Regions from separate parts of the Microbacterium sp. 22303 genome, predicted to be linked through region 2. Evidence: predicted binding sites of a transcription regulator. Region 2 holds the regulator's gene; each other region holds the start of a gene.

Region 1 (4,181 bases), on a different contig from region 2:
TGGCGAGCGCGAACGCCTCGTCGACGTCGGAGTAGCGGATGATCGGCAGCGCCGGCCCGAACTGCTCCTCCTGCACGAGCGCCGCATCGTTCGGGATGTCGGCCACGATCGTGGGCCGGTAGAACAGCTCGCCGAGCTCGGGAGCCGCCTCGCCGCCCGTCACGATGCGGGCGCCGCGCGCCTTCGCGTCCTCGACGAGGCGTGAGACGATGTCGAACTGCTGCTTGTTCTGCAGCGGGCCCAGCACATTGTTCTCGTCCAGGCCGTTGCCGATCGGCACGTTCGCGGCGATGCCGGCGAGCGCGTCGACGACCTGGTCGTACAGCGAGTCGTGCACGTAGAGGCGCTTCATGGCCGCGCAGGTCTGGCCCGTGTTGATGAACGCACCCCAGAACAGGTCCTCGGCGATCGCGGCCGGATCCGTGCCGGGAAGCACGATGCCCGCGTCGTTGCCGCCGAGTTCGAGCGTGAGGCGGGCGAGATTGCCGGCGGAGCTCTCGATGATCTTCCGGCCGGTGGCCGTGGATCCGGTGAACATGATCTTGTCGATGTCGGGGTGCGACGCGATCCCCGCGCCGACCTCGCGGTCGCCGGAGATGCCGATCAGCACGTCGGCCGGCAGCACCTCGTTCATGACCGACAGCAGAGCCAGCACGCTCAGCGGCGTGTACTCGCTGGGCTTGGCGACCACGGTGTTCCCCATCCGCAGCGACGGGCCGATCTGCCAGATGGTGATCATCAACGGCCAGTTCCACGGCCCGATCGCACCCACGACGCCGGCGGGCTTGTAGACCAGCTCGGCGTGCAGATTCTCGTCGTCGACGAGCACTTCGGGCTCCAGCACCGTCGTCGCGTTGGTGCGCAGCCACGCCGTGCACGCCCCCACTTCGAACCGGGCGTTCGGGCCGTTCAGCGGCTTGCCCTGCTCACGGGAGAGCAGCTGCGCGAGCGCCTCCGCATTCGCGTCGATCGCATCGGCCGCGGCGAGCAGCAGTTCGCTCCGCTTCGCATGGCCGAGTGCCTCCCAGGCGGGCTGCGCGGCCTTGGCGCGGGCGATGGCGTCATCGAGGTCGGCGGCGGTCTGCACGGGAGCGCGGCCGATGATCTCGCGCGTGGCGGCATCGGGGATGTCGCGGCCGGAGCCCTCGGGCGCCTGGATACGGTCGAGCAGCGCGGACACAGCGGACGTGTCGGTCATCGGTCTCTCCTTCGAGTGTGCGGACGACGGTCGATGCTCCCATTGTCGACGGGGTGGCTCGCCGCGACTTGTCATGCAGTGCACGGCGCTCGTCCAGCCGCGAAGGGATCTCCACGAGCCCGTTCCCGCACAAAGCGTCAATACCGTCCCACTGCAGGCGTTCGTCATGCTCCGCGCCCCGACGATGCCGGACCCGTCGCCTCTCGAACGGGCTCGGCGGCAGCGTCCCAGGCCGCGATTTCCCGGGGGAACTGGCGGATTGGCTCTTCCGTAGTTCGAACATAAGTGCTAGACTTGGGGAATGGAACACCCCACCGCTGCACTGTTCGAGGAGCTGGCTGTTGCCGATGCTCCTCAGGTGATGGTGGTGGTGGATGAGACGTTCGTCGCCGCGCGGATCCTGGATGGGTTGCAGGAGGATGATGTCGCGTTGAATCAGCGGGCGGTGCGGCGTGCGGAGCGGGTCGTGGAGGTCGTGGACCTGGCCCGCCGACACCCTGAGATCTATGCGGTCGGGGATGATGCGGATCATGCGCGGCGGTCGGTGTTCTTCGATGTGGCCGTGCGGTTGCAGATCTCGGAGAACGAGGCCCGCTCGCTGGAGTGCACCGCGTCGACCGCGGCGGAGTGCCTACCGTTGTTGTGGGAGCACGCCCGGGACGGGTTCGTGTCACTCCGGTTCGTGGAAACCGCGGTGTCGGCGGTGTTGCGGTTGCAGGCTCCGGTCGGGGCTGACCCGACTGCCCGCCAGTACGCGGCGGATGCGATCGCGTTGATCGATGAGACCGCGTCGAGGTGGGCGTTGCACCTGCCCATCAGCACGTTCCGACGGCGAGTGACGATCCTCACCGACCGGCTCGACCCCACCCCGCCCGAGCGCAAACATGCCCGCGGGATGGTGGACCGGCGGGTGGTCGTGGAAGACGCCGGTGACGGGATGTCCTGGTTGACAGCCCTGATCCCGACGGTGAAGGCGGTTGCGATCAAGCGACGCCTCACCTCGACCGCGAAACACCTCCAGAAGGACCGCCGGGAGGGGCGCACGAGGGATCAGGTTCGTGCGGACTTGCTGTGCGATTGGCTGCTGGGTGTCGGTACTGACCGGGCGGTGAAGACGACGGTGTTCGTGACCGTACCGATCGGCCTCGTCACCGGTGAGACCGTGACGGCAGTGCCGTCGACAGCGTTCCTGGGCAATCCGGTCGCCTCGGGCACGGAGGCGCAGCTGGTCGGGCACGGTCCGATCGACCCGGCCACCGCACGGCAGGCGTTCCTGGATGCGACCGGGTTCCGGCGCGTGATCACCGACCCCGTCCACGGCATCGTCTTGGACATGGATCGGCGCACGTATCGGCCCACCAAGGCGCAACGTGACTGGCTGGTCCTGCAGCACGGCACCTGCGCGAGAGACGGCTGCGACCGGCTCGCGCTCGACGCCGACCTCGACCACGACCACCCCTGGTCCCGAGGCGGACCCACCAACACGAGCAACCTGCGACCGCTGTGCCCCGCCGATCACGTCCGACGACATCGCACCAGGATGATCTACCGGAACCGCGAGAACCACACCGTCCAAGTCATCACCCCGACCGGTTTCCGAACGAACGACCCACCACCCTTCTGATCAGGGCGGAGTTCGCGTGCTCGCGGCGCCGCTCCAAAATCGCCCGGCGCAACGCTTAGAGCATCCACGATGGCGCGTCCTTAGGGTGACACTCATCGCGCGAAGGGGACGCCCCCGAGCCCGTTCGGTTCGCACCTTCCCTGTCGCGAATATTGCTCAGCTCCGGGCGGCGGCCTGGGCGCGGACGACGCGCTCGGCGTCCCACGGTCCGTGGTCGGCGCCCGCGGTACGCAGGAACACGATGATCCAGCTGAAGATCAGCACGGCGGCGACGAGCTCGACCGCGGTGAGGTTGTAGTAGCCGGTCGCGAAGAACACTCCGAGCAGCGCGATCACCAGCACGAACACCCAGCCCAGCACCACGAACACTCGCGAGATCCGTCGCAGCAGCCAGGGAAGCGCGATCACGACCGCGGCGAAGCAGACCGCCATGCCCGTCGCGACCGTGTTGTGCAGGAGGAAGAAGCGATCCACGGGGAAGATCCCTACACAGGCGAGGAAGAGCCCGATCAGGATCAGGGCGACCCGCACGATCGTGCGCCCGCGCTCATCCCTCGGCTCCGGCACGGGCAGCGCCGCCGTGGCATAGCGGGCGATCGTGGTGACCATCACGCCCGCCACGATGAGGGTGCTGTTGAACGCGGGCGAGGAGGCGTTGCTCGACATGCCCAGCGCGGAGAGGTTGTCACGCCACCAGTGCGGATCCGTCGCCTCGAGCATGGCGGTGAGAGCGCCGATCACAAGGAAGATCGCGAGGATCAGCGAGATCGAGGTGGGGCTGAGCGCGGCCGCGCTGAGGTAGCAGACATAGGCGGTGAGGGCGAGCGCGACCGCGACGAGAATGGCACCGGGGAAGGGGAAGACCGGGGCGTCGCGGAAGCTCGCCTCGAGCAGCGCGGCGAGTCCGAACAACGCGAGCAGCGCGACCGCACCATGTGCGAGGGATATCGCGACGAGCTCGTACCAGCGCAGCTTCTGCCCGGGGATCGCGAAGCCGTCGTTCGCGGCGCTCGGATCCTGCTTCTCGGGCGCTTCGACCGCTTCCATGCGCAGCCCGATGCGGCCGGCGGTGAAGCTCAGTACAGCCACGGCAGCGCCGCCGATCGCAGCGACCGCGCCGACGGACCAGGGGCCGGTGATCGACAGGGTGCGGTTCCAGAATATCGCGAACGCCACGAGGAACCCCAGCACGAAGGCGATCGCCCCTGTCAGCAGCGCGTCGGTCTCGCGCATCTGGCGCAGCGTCGCCAAAGCGCGCGCGTCGCGTATCCAGGTGATCAGTCGGTCCCACTCGGCTCGCATCGCGCCGCCCTCCCTTGTCACGTCCACCCTATGGCCGAGCTGCCCCGTGCTCGCGGT
Region 2 (4,181 bases):
CCGGGACTCGCCGACAAGGTTCTGGTCGGAGGCGTGATCGACGGGCACAACATCTGGCGGGGCGACCTGGCCGCAGCCTTCGACACGCTCGAGGCACTGCGCGACCTCGGTGCGGCTGGTGTGTCCGCGTCGACCTCCACGTCGCTGCAGCACGTGCCGCACGACGTCGAGGACGAGTCGAAGCTCGACGCCCGCCTGGTGAACTGGCTCGCCTTCGCCGACCAGAAGGTCGCGCAGGTCACCACCCTCGCGAAGGGACTCTCCGAGGGTCGCGCCGCGATCGCCGTGGAGCTCGACGCCGCCTCCGCCGCTCTGACCGACCGGCTCGGCGCGCCCGGCGTGCGCGTGGACGCCGTCCGTGCCCGCACCGCCGCACTGACCGCCACGGACTTCGACCGCGGCGACTACGACGCCCGGGTGGCTGCGCAGTCCATCGCGCTCGATCTGCCCGCGCTTCCGCTCACCACGATCGGGTCCTTCCCGCAGACCGGCGAGATCCGCCGCGCCCGCGCGCAGTTCACCAAGGGCGAGATCACGGCGGATGAGTACGACGGCTTCCTCCGCGAGGAGATCGGCCGCGTCGTGACGCTGCAGGAGGAACTGGGCCTGGACGTGCTCGTGCACGGCGAGCCCGAGCGCAACGACATGGTGCAGTACTTCGCCGAGAACCTCGACGGCTTCGACGTCACCGAGAACGGCTGGGTGCAGTCCTACGGATCCCGTGCCACCCGCCCGTCGATCCTCTGGGGCGATGTCTCGCGGCCGGCCCCGATCACGGTCGAGTGGTCGCAGTACGCGCAGTCGCTCACGGCGAAGCCCATGAAGGGGATGCTGACGGGTCCGGTGACGATCCTGGCCTGGTCGTTCGTCCGCGACGACCAGCCGCTCGCCGAGACCGCCAACCAGGTGGCTCTTGCGCTGCGCGACGAGATCGCGGACCTGGAGGCCGCCGGCATCGGCGTCATCCAGGTCGACGAGCCGGCGCTGCGCGAGCTCCTGCCTCTCAAGCAGGCCGACCAGCCCGCGTACCTGGACTGGTCCGTCGCCTCCTTCCGCCTCTCCACCGCGGGCGCCGAGACGGCCACGCAGGTGCACACCCACCTCTGCTACTCGGAGTTCGGCGTCGTCATCGACGCGATCAAGGCGCTGGACGCCGACGTGACCTCGATCGAGGCCGCGCGCAGCCGCATGGAGGTCGTCACCGACATCGCTGCGTCGGGCTTCGACCACGGCATCGGACCGGGCGTCTACGACATCCACTCGCCGCGCATCCCCGACGCGTCCGAGGTGGAGACGCTCCTGCGCCGTGCCGTCGAGGAGATCCCCACGCGGCAGCTCTGGGTCAACCCGGACTGCGGTCTGAAGACCCGCGGCTACGAGGAGACCAACGCCTCGCTGCGCAACATCGTCGAGGCCACCCGCCGCGTCCGCGAGGACGTGTCGGTCGCGGTCTGACCTTCCCGCACCGGGCGTCTTCATCGAGGCCCCCTCGCAGCACCGAGGCCCCCTCCCAGATACGGATCTGAGAGGGGGCCTCGGTACGCAGAGGGGGCTTCGACGTGGAAGGGGCGGGAATCAGACCGCGCGCAGCACCGCCACGACCTTGCCGAGCACCGTCGCATCGTCGCCGAGGATCGGTTCGAATGCGCTGTTGCGGGGGAGCAGCCACACGTGGCCGTCGCGACGGCGGAACGTCTTCACCGTGGCTTCGCCGTCGAGCATCGCGGCGACGATCTCGCCGTTCTCCGCCGTGCCCTGAGAGCGCACGACGACCCAGTCGCCGTCGCAGATGGCCGCGTCGATCATCGACTCGCCAGAGACCTTCAGCATGAACAGATCGCCCTTGCCGACGAGCTGACGGGGGAGCGGGAAGATCTCCTCGACCTGCTGCTCGGCGGTGATCGGCACACCGGCGGCGATCCGGCCCACGAGGGGCACGAGTGCCGCGTCGCCGACGGACGGGGCCGTATCGGCGGGATTCTCGGTGGATGTGCCGGGAAGGTCGATCAGGACCTCCATGGCCCGGGTCTTGCCGGCATCGCGACGCAGATAGCCGCTGAGCTCGAGCTGGCCGAGCTGATGCGTCACGCTGCTGAGGGACTTGAGGCCGACGGCGTCGCCGATCTCGCGCATGCTCGGCGGGTAGCCGTGCCGCGCGATCGAGGTCTGGATGACCTCGAGGATCGCCATCTGCTTCGCACTGAGGCTCTTGCGGCGCCGTGTCCGCGGGGCCTCGGGGCCGGGGGCCGCACCGTCGCTCATGCCATCTCCTTCGTGTGCGTCGTGCCCTCGCGGATCGGTGGGATCGGCATGGATTCGCGGGCGGCGATTCGAATGTCGGTGGTCCGTGATGGGGTCTTCGTATCGAAACCGTATCCGAGATCGGGCCGGAATCGATAGATCTGTTCGAGCGTGTCGGCAAGTCTTCGGAACTGATATTCGAAGAAGGCTTGACAGATGTTCGAACTCGAAAGTAGTTTCGGTACGTAGGTTCGCCTCTCCAGAGGCCCGGATTCGAAGATTCTCATCAGAGGATGCGGATCCGGGGAGAGGCGGACCGACACAGACACTGAGGAGAAGCACCATGAGCAGCATCACCTTCGCCGGTCAGGTACCCGCCACGCGACTGCGGATCACCGCACGCGGCCGGCGCGTGCTCGCGGCGCTGGTCGCGCTCCCGGTGTCCGGAACGATCGCGTTCGCGGCGCTGAGCAGCGGATCCGCGCTCGCCTCCGGGGAGCAGACGACGGGCAACACCTTCGCGACCGTCACGGTGCAGCCCGGCGACACCCTGTGGTCGATCGCGGGCGAGATCGCGCCGAATGCCGACCCGCGCGACGTGGTCGCCGAGATCTCGAAGCTGAACCTCGTCGACGGAGGTGTGATCGAGGTCGGACAACACCTGGCGATCCCGGCACGGTACGGATCGACCGGGCGCTGATCCCGTACTTCGGCGTCGCTCAGCAACCGTACTTCGGCGTCGCTCAGCAACCGCGGTCATCTGTGCCACGCACCACAGCGCGGCCGCCTAGCATGGCAGGGTGACTGTCTCGCTCGACGACTTACCCCTTCGCGACGATCTCCGTGGGCTGCGGCCCTACGGCGCCCCGCAGGCTCCGCTGCCCGTGGCGCTGAACGTGAACGAGAACACGCATCCGGTGCCGGAGCAGGTCGCGAGCGACATCCTCGACGACATCGCCGTGGCGCTGCGTGACGTCAACCGCTATCCGGATCGTGAGTTCACAGAGCTCCGTGAGGCGTTCGCCGGCTACCTCGGCCATGACCTCACCGCCGCGAACATCTGGGCCGGTAACGGCTCGAACGAGGTGCTGCAGCACATCCTGCAGGCGTTCGCCGGTCCCGGTCGCACCGTGTTCGGGTTCGCCCCGACCTATTCCATGTACCCGCTGCTCACTCAGGGCACGGGGGCTTTCTGGATCGCCGGTACCCGCCACCCCGACTACGAGCTCACCGTCGACGAGGCGGTGGCACAGGTCAGGGAGCACGACCCCGACGTCATCCTGCTGTGCGCGCCGAACAACCCCACCGGCACTCCGCTCCGGCTCGACGTGATCGAGGCGGTGTACGAGGCGGCGCGCGGCATCGTGATCGTGGACGAGGCCTACCAGGAGTTCGCCCCGAAGGATTCGCCGTCGGCGCTGACGCTGCTGCAGGGACGTCCGCGGCTCGCCGTCTCCCGCACCATGAGCAAGGCCTTCGCCTTCGCCGGAGCGCGGGTCGGCTACCTCGCGGCGGATCCGGCATTCATCGACGCACTGCGTCTCGTGCGCCTGCCGTACCACCTGAGTGCCCTCACCCAGGCGGCGGCGGTCGCGGCCCTGCGCAATGCGCCGATCATGCTCGCGATGGTCGACGAGATCGTCGCGCAGCGCGATCGGATCTCGGCCACGCTCGAGGCCCTCGGCTACACGCCGCACCCGTCCTGGTCGAACTTCGTGCTGTTCGGCGGCGTCGCGGACCCGGCGGCAACGTGGCGCGCTCTGTATGACAAGGGCGTGCTGATCCGCGATGTCGGCATCCCGAACCACCTGCGCGTCACGGCCGGCACCGAGGCCGAGACCACCGCATTCCTGGACGCCCTCGCCTCGATAGGATCGGCCTCATGACCGCTGAGACCCCTGCTGCGGCCCGGACCGCGCGTCGCACCCGCTCCACGTCCG
Region 3 (4,181 bases), on a different contig from region 2:
ATCTCGTTCCTGGTGAACTTCATCCGCCCGATCCCTTTCGTGATCTTCATCGCGGTACTCCAGCCGTTCACCCGAATCGTCATCGGCACGGGTATCGGCATCAACGCCGGCGCGTTCGCGATCGGTGTCGCCGCGTCGTTCGCGATCGGCCGCATCGTCGAACAGCATCTCGTGTCGGTGTCGCCCGGCGTGATCGAGGCCGCGCGAGCGATGGGCGCGGGTCCCTGGCGGATCCTGTTCACGGTCGCCATGCCCGAGGCGCTCGGTCCCCTGATCCTCGGCTACACCTTCATCGTGGTCGCGCTCATCGACATGACGGCGATGGCGGGACTGGTCGGCGGCGGCGGCCTCGGCGCCTTCGCCCAGGTCTACGGCTTCCGTCAGTTCGAGCCGGTGGTGATGTGGGCTGCGATCATCCTGATCGTCGTGTTCGTGCACCTCGTGCAGACCTTCGGCACCTGGCTCGCGCGTCGGATCATGCGGCGCTGAACCGTCAGGGGCGCGGTCGTGGGCTGTCAGCCTCGGCCGGCGCGTCCTGCAGCGTGCGTCGGGTGCGGAACTCGCGGGGGGCGCCGGTCAGCGGATCCGTGAAGCGCAGTTCGCGAGCGAGCAGCTGCAGCGGGCGGTCGAAGTCGTCCGGCTGCTCGGGCAGCAGCTCGGGGTAGAACGCGTCGTGGAGGATTCCGGCGCCGAGCTCGGCGAGATGGACGCGCAGCTGGTGCATGCGTCCCGAGTGCGGGCGCAGCAGGGTGTGCAGCACGCGGTCGTCGAACCCGAGCAGTTCCACGAGGGTCTCCGCATTCGGTTCGCGATCCGGATCCACCTGCACGCAGACGTGTCCGCGCAGCTTCTCGATGTGGTTGCGGTGCACGAGCGGAAACGCGGATCCGCCGAGGGCCGGTGCCCGCGGATCCCACCCATCGGGCAGCAGGGAGACGGCCTCGTAGACCTTCTCGACGTGGCGGTTCTCGAACAGCAGCTGGTATGCGCCGCGGGTGACCGGCCGCGCAGAGAACATCAGCACGCCCGCCGTCGCCCGGTCGAGACGGTGGATCGGCGTGAGCTCGGGGATGCCGAGTGCATTGCGCAAGCGCACCAGGGCCGAGTTCTGCAGGTATTTGCCCCCCGGCGTGGTCGGCAGGAAATGCGGTTTGTCCACGACGACCAGATCCTCGTCCTGATGCAGGATCTCGACATCGAACGGGATGTGCTTCTCGACCGCCGGCTCCCGGTAGTACCAGACGAAGTCGTGCACGCCGAGCGCGGTGTCACGGGTGAGTGGCGAGCCGTCGATGGCGACGATCTCGCCGCGGTCGAAGCGGCTGAGCAGACGCTCCGGGTCGAGGTGGAAGAAGCGCTCGGCCATGAAGGCGCCGACGGTGGGCCACGGCCCCTCCGACGGCACGCGAAGCCGGGTCGCGCCCACGCCGTCGCGGACGGGGAGAGGAGATGCCATGCCCATTCCGTCCAGCCTAGATGGGTAGTGAGTCCGTCCGGCGCCTCGCGCGGGCGGGCGTCACCGACGAGTGCGGTCGTCGGATGGCAGGCGGTAATCGCCGTGATTCTCTCGGGACTTCTCTGGATCCCGCCTCTTCTCATTTTCGAACATAAGTGCTAGACTCGGGGGATGAAACCTACCACTGTTGAACCGCTTGAGGAGCTGGCTGTTGCCGATGCTCCTGCGGTGGTCGTGGTGGATGAGGCGTTCGTCGCGGCGCGGATCCTGGATGGTCTGCAAGAGGATGACGTCGCGATCAACCAGCGGGCCGCGCAGCGTGCGGAGCGGGTCGTGGAGGTCGTGGAGCTGGCTCGCCGACACCCTGAGATCTATACGGTCGGGGAGCATCCGGATGATGCGGATCATGCCCGCCGGTCGGTGTTCTTCGATGTGGCGGTGCGGTTGCAGATCTCGGAGAACGAGGCCCGCTCACTGGAATGCACCGCGTCGACCGCGGCGGAGTGCCTGCCGTTGTTGTGGGAGCACGCCCGGGACGGGTTCGTGTCCCTGCGGTTCGTGGAGGCCGCGGTGTCGGCGGTGTTGCGGTTGCAGGCTCCGATCGGCGCCGACCCGACTGTCCGGCAGTACGCGGCGGATGCGATCGCGTTGATCGATGAGACCGCGTCGAGGTGGGCGTTGCACCTGCCCATCAGCACGTTCCGACGGCGAGTGACGATCCTCACCGACCGGCTCGACCCCACCCCGCCCGAGCGCAAACATGCCCGCGGGATGGTGGACCGGCGGGTGGTCGTGGAAGACGCCGGTGACGGGATGTCCTGGTTGACAGCCCTGATCCCGACGGTGAAGGCGGTTGCGATCAAGCGACGCCTCACCTCGACCGCGAAACACCTCCAGAAGGACCGCCGGGAGGGCCGCACGAGGGATCAGGTTCGTGCGGACCTGCTGTGCGACTGGATGCTCGGCGTCGGTACTGAGCAGGCTGCGAAGACGACGGTGTTCGTGACCGTCCCCATCGGACTCGTCACCGGTGCGATGCCCGGATCCGCATTCGGTGTCGCCACGGGCGTCGCCGCCACCACGGCGAGCGCTGCCTCTTCGCTGAGTCCGGCGGGCAACCCGGTCGCGTCGGCGACGGAGGCGCAGCTGGTCGGTCACGGTCCGATCGACCCGGCCACCGCCCGGCAGGCGTTCCTGGACGCGACCGGATTCCGGCGCGTGATCACCGACCCCGTCCACGGCATCGTCTTGGACATGGATCGGCGCACCTACCGACCCACGAAAGCGCAACGTGACTGGCTGGTCCTGCAGCACGGGACCTGCGCGAGGGACGGCTGCGACCGCCTCGCCCTCGACGCCGACCTCGACCACGACCACCCGTGGTCCCGAGGCGGCCCCACCGACATCGCCAACCTGCGACCGTTGTGCCCCGCCGATCACGTCCGACGACATCGCACCCGGATGATCTACCGCACCCGCGAGAACCACACCGTCCAGGTCATCACCCCGACCGGTTTCCGAACGAACGACCCACCGCCCTTCTAGAGCGACGCGCTGCTCGACGAGCGAGGCCCTTCCGCCGGTGCCCGGGCGTGCGAGGGTCATCCGGCGTCACATGGAAATACTCTCCGCGGCCGATCGGTTGCCCCGAGCATGACTCGCATCGGATCCAGTGACCTCTCCGTCTTCCCGCTCTCGCTCGGCGGCAACGTGTTCGGCTGGACCGCCGATCGCGACGCGTCCTTCGCCGTTCTGGATGCCTTCGTGGCAGGCGGCGGCGACTTCATCGACACGGCCGACGTGTACAGCGCGTGGGTGGAGGGCAACCAGGGCGGGGAGAGCGAGACGATCATCGGGGAGTGGCTCGCCTCGCGCCGTCCGGAGGGCGTCGTGGTCGCGACGAAGGTGAGCCAGCACCCGCAGTTCCGTGGTCTGTCGGCGGCGAACGTGCGCCGCGCCGCGGAGGCCTCGCTCGATCGGCTCGGCGTGGACGCGATCGACCTGTACTACGCGCATTTCGACGATGAGAGCGTGCCTCTCGAGGAGACCGTGGCGGCCTTCGGTCGGCTGGTGACGGACGGCCTGGTCCGCAACATCGCGGTGTCGAACTATTCTGCCGACCGGATCCGCGAATGGATCCGGATCGCCCGATCGACCGGCGTCGCACTGCCGGTCGCTGTGCAGCCGCATTACAACCTCGTGCACCGCAACGAGGTCGAGGAGACCATCGTTCCGCTGGCGACCGAGTTCGGGCTGAGCCTCATCCCGTACTACGCGCTCGCGAGTGGGTTCCTCACGGGCAAGTACCGTTCGACCGATGCGACCGGACAGTCCTCGCCCCGCGCCTCCGAGGCGGCGAAGTTTGCGACGGAGCACGGACTGCGCATCATCGACGCGCTCGAGGAGATCGGCGATGCGCACGGCGCCTCGATCGCCGCGACCGCGCTCGCGTGGCTGCGGGCGCAGCCGACCGTGGCCGCCCCGATCGCCAGCGCGCGCACGGCCGAACAGGTCGCTGACCTGCTCACGGGCGGGCGGCTGGAGCTCTCCGCCGAGGAGGTCGCCCGCCTCAGCGACGTCTCGGAGTGGACGCCGACGCGGGTCTGACGGCGAAGGCGATTACCCCTGCGGCGGGATGTACCGCCGCAGGGGTGAACGCGGTCAGGCGTCGAAGCTCAGGCTGAGCTTGCGCAGCAGCGCCGCGAGCCGCTCGCGATCGCTGCGG

Evidence for each region. The regulator LexA, encoded in region 2, represses DNA repair genes until DNA is damaged. The targets are predictions, from matches to a motif close to TCGAACANNTGTTCGA.
Region 1: the regulator LexA is predicted to act here: its motif matches at 1,474-1,489, upstream of ACTJI8_RS10800 (DUF222 domain-containing protein).
Region 3: the regulator LexA is predicted to act here: its motif matches at 1,602-1,617, upstream of ACTJI8_RS05645 (DUF222 domain-containing protein).

Annotation. Positions count from the first base shown of each region.
Region 1 is NZ_JBQEOQ010000003.1:275,649-279,829, forward strand. Features, by position in the region: gene ACTJI8_RS10795 (aldehyde dehydrogenase family protein) at 1-1,198, opposite strand, end outside; gene ACTJI8_RS10800 (DUF222 domain-containing protein) at 1,500-2,822, shown strand; gene ACTJI8_RS10805 (DUF998 domain-containing protein) at 2,979-4,055, opposite strand.
Region 2 is NZ_JBQEOQ010000006.1:35,904-40,084, reverse strand. Features, by position in the region: gene metE (5-methyltetrahydropteroyltriglutamate--homocysteine S-methyltransferase) at 1-1,455, shown strand, start outside; gene lexA (transcriptional repressor LexA) at 1,576-2,262, opposite strand; gene ACTJI8_RS16260 (hypothetical protein) at 2,259-2,528, opposite strand; gene ACTJI8_RS16255 (LysM peptidoglycan-binding domain-containing protein) at 2,585-2,941, shown strand; gene ACTJI8_RS16250 (histidinol-phosphate transaminase) at 3,042-4,127, shown strand; gene hisB (imidazoleglycerol-phosphate dehydratase HisB) at 4,124-4,181, shown strand, end outside.
Region 3 is NZ_JBQEOQ010000001.1:1,195,684-1,199,864, reverse strand. Features, by position in the region: gene ACTJI8_RS05655 (methionine ABC transporter permease) at 1-489, shown strand, start outside; gene ACTJI8_RS05650 (pseudouridine synthase) at 494-1,456, opposite strand; gene ACTJI8_RS05645 (DUF222 domain-containing protein) at 1,628-3,001, shown strand; gene ACTJI8_RS05640 (aldo/keto reductase) at 3,110-4,063, shown strand; gene ACTJI8_RS05635 (MarR family winged helix-turn-helix transcriptional regulator) at 4,118-4,181, opposite strand, start outside.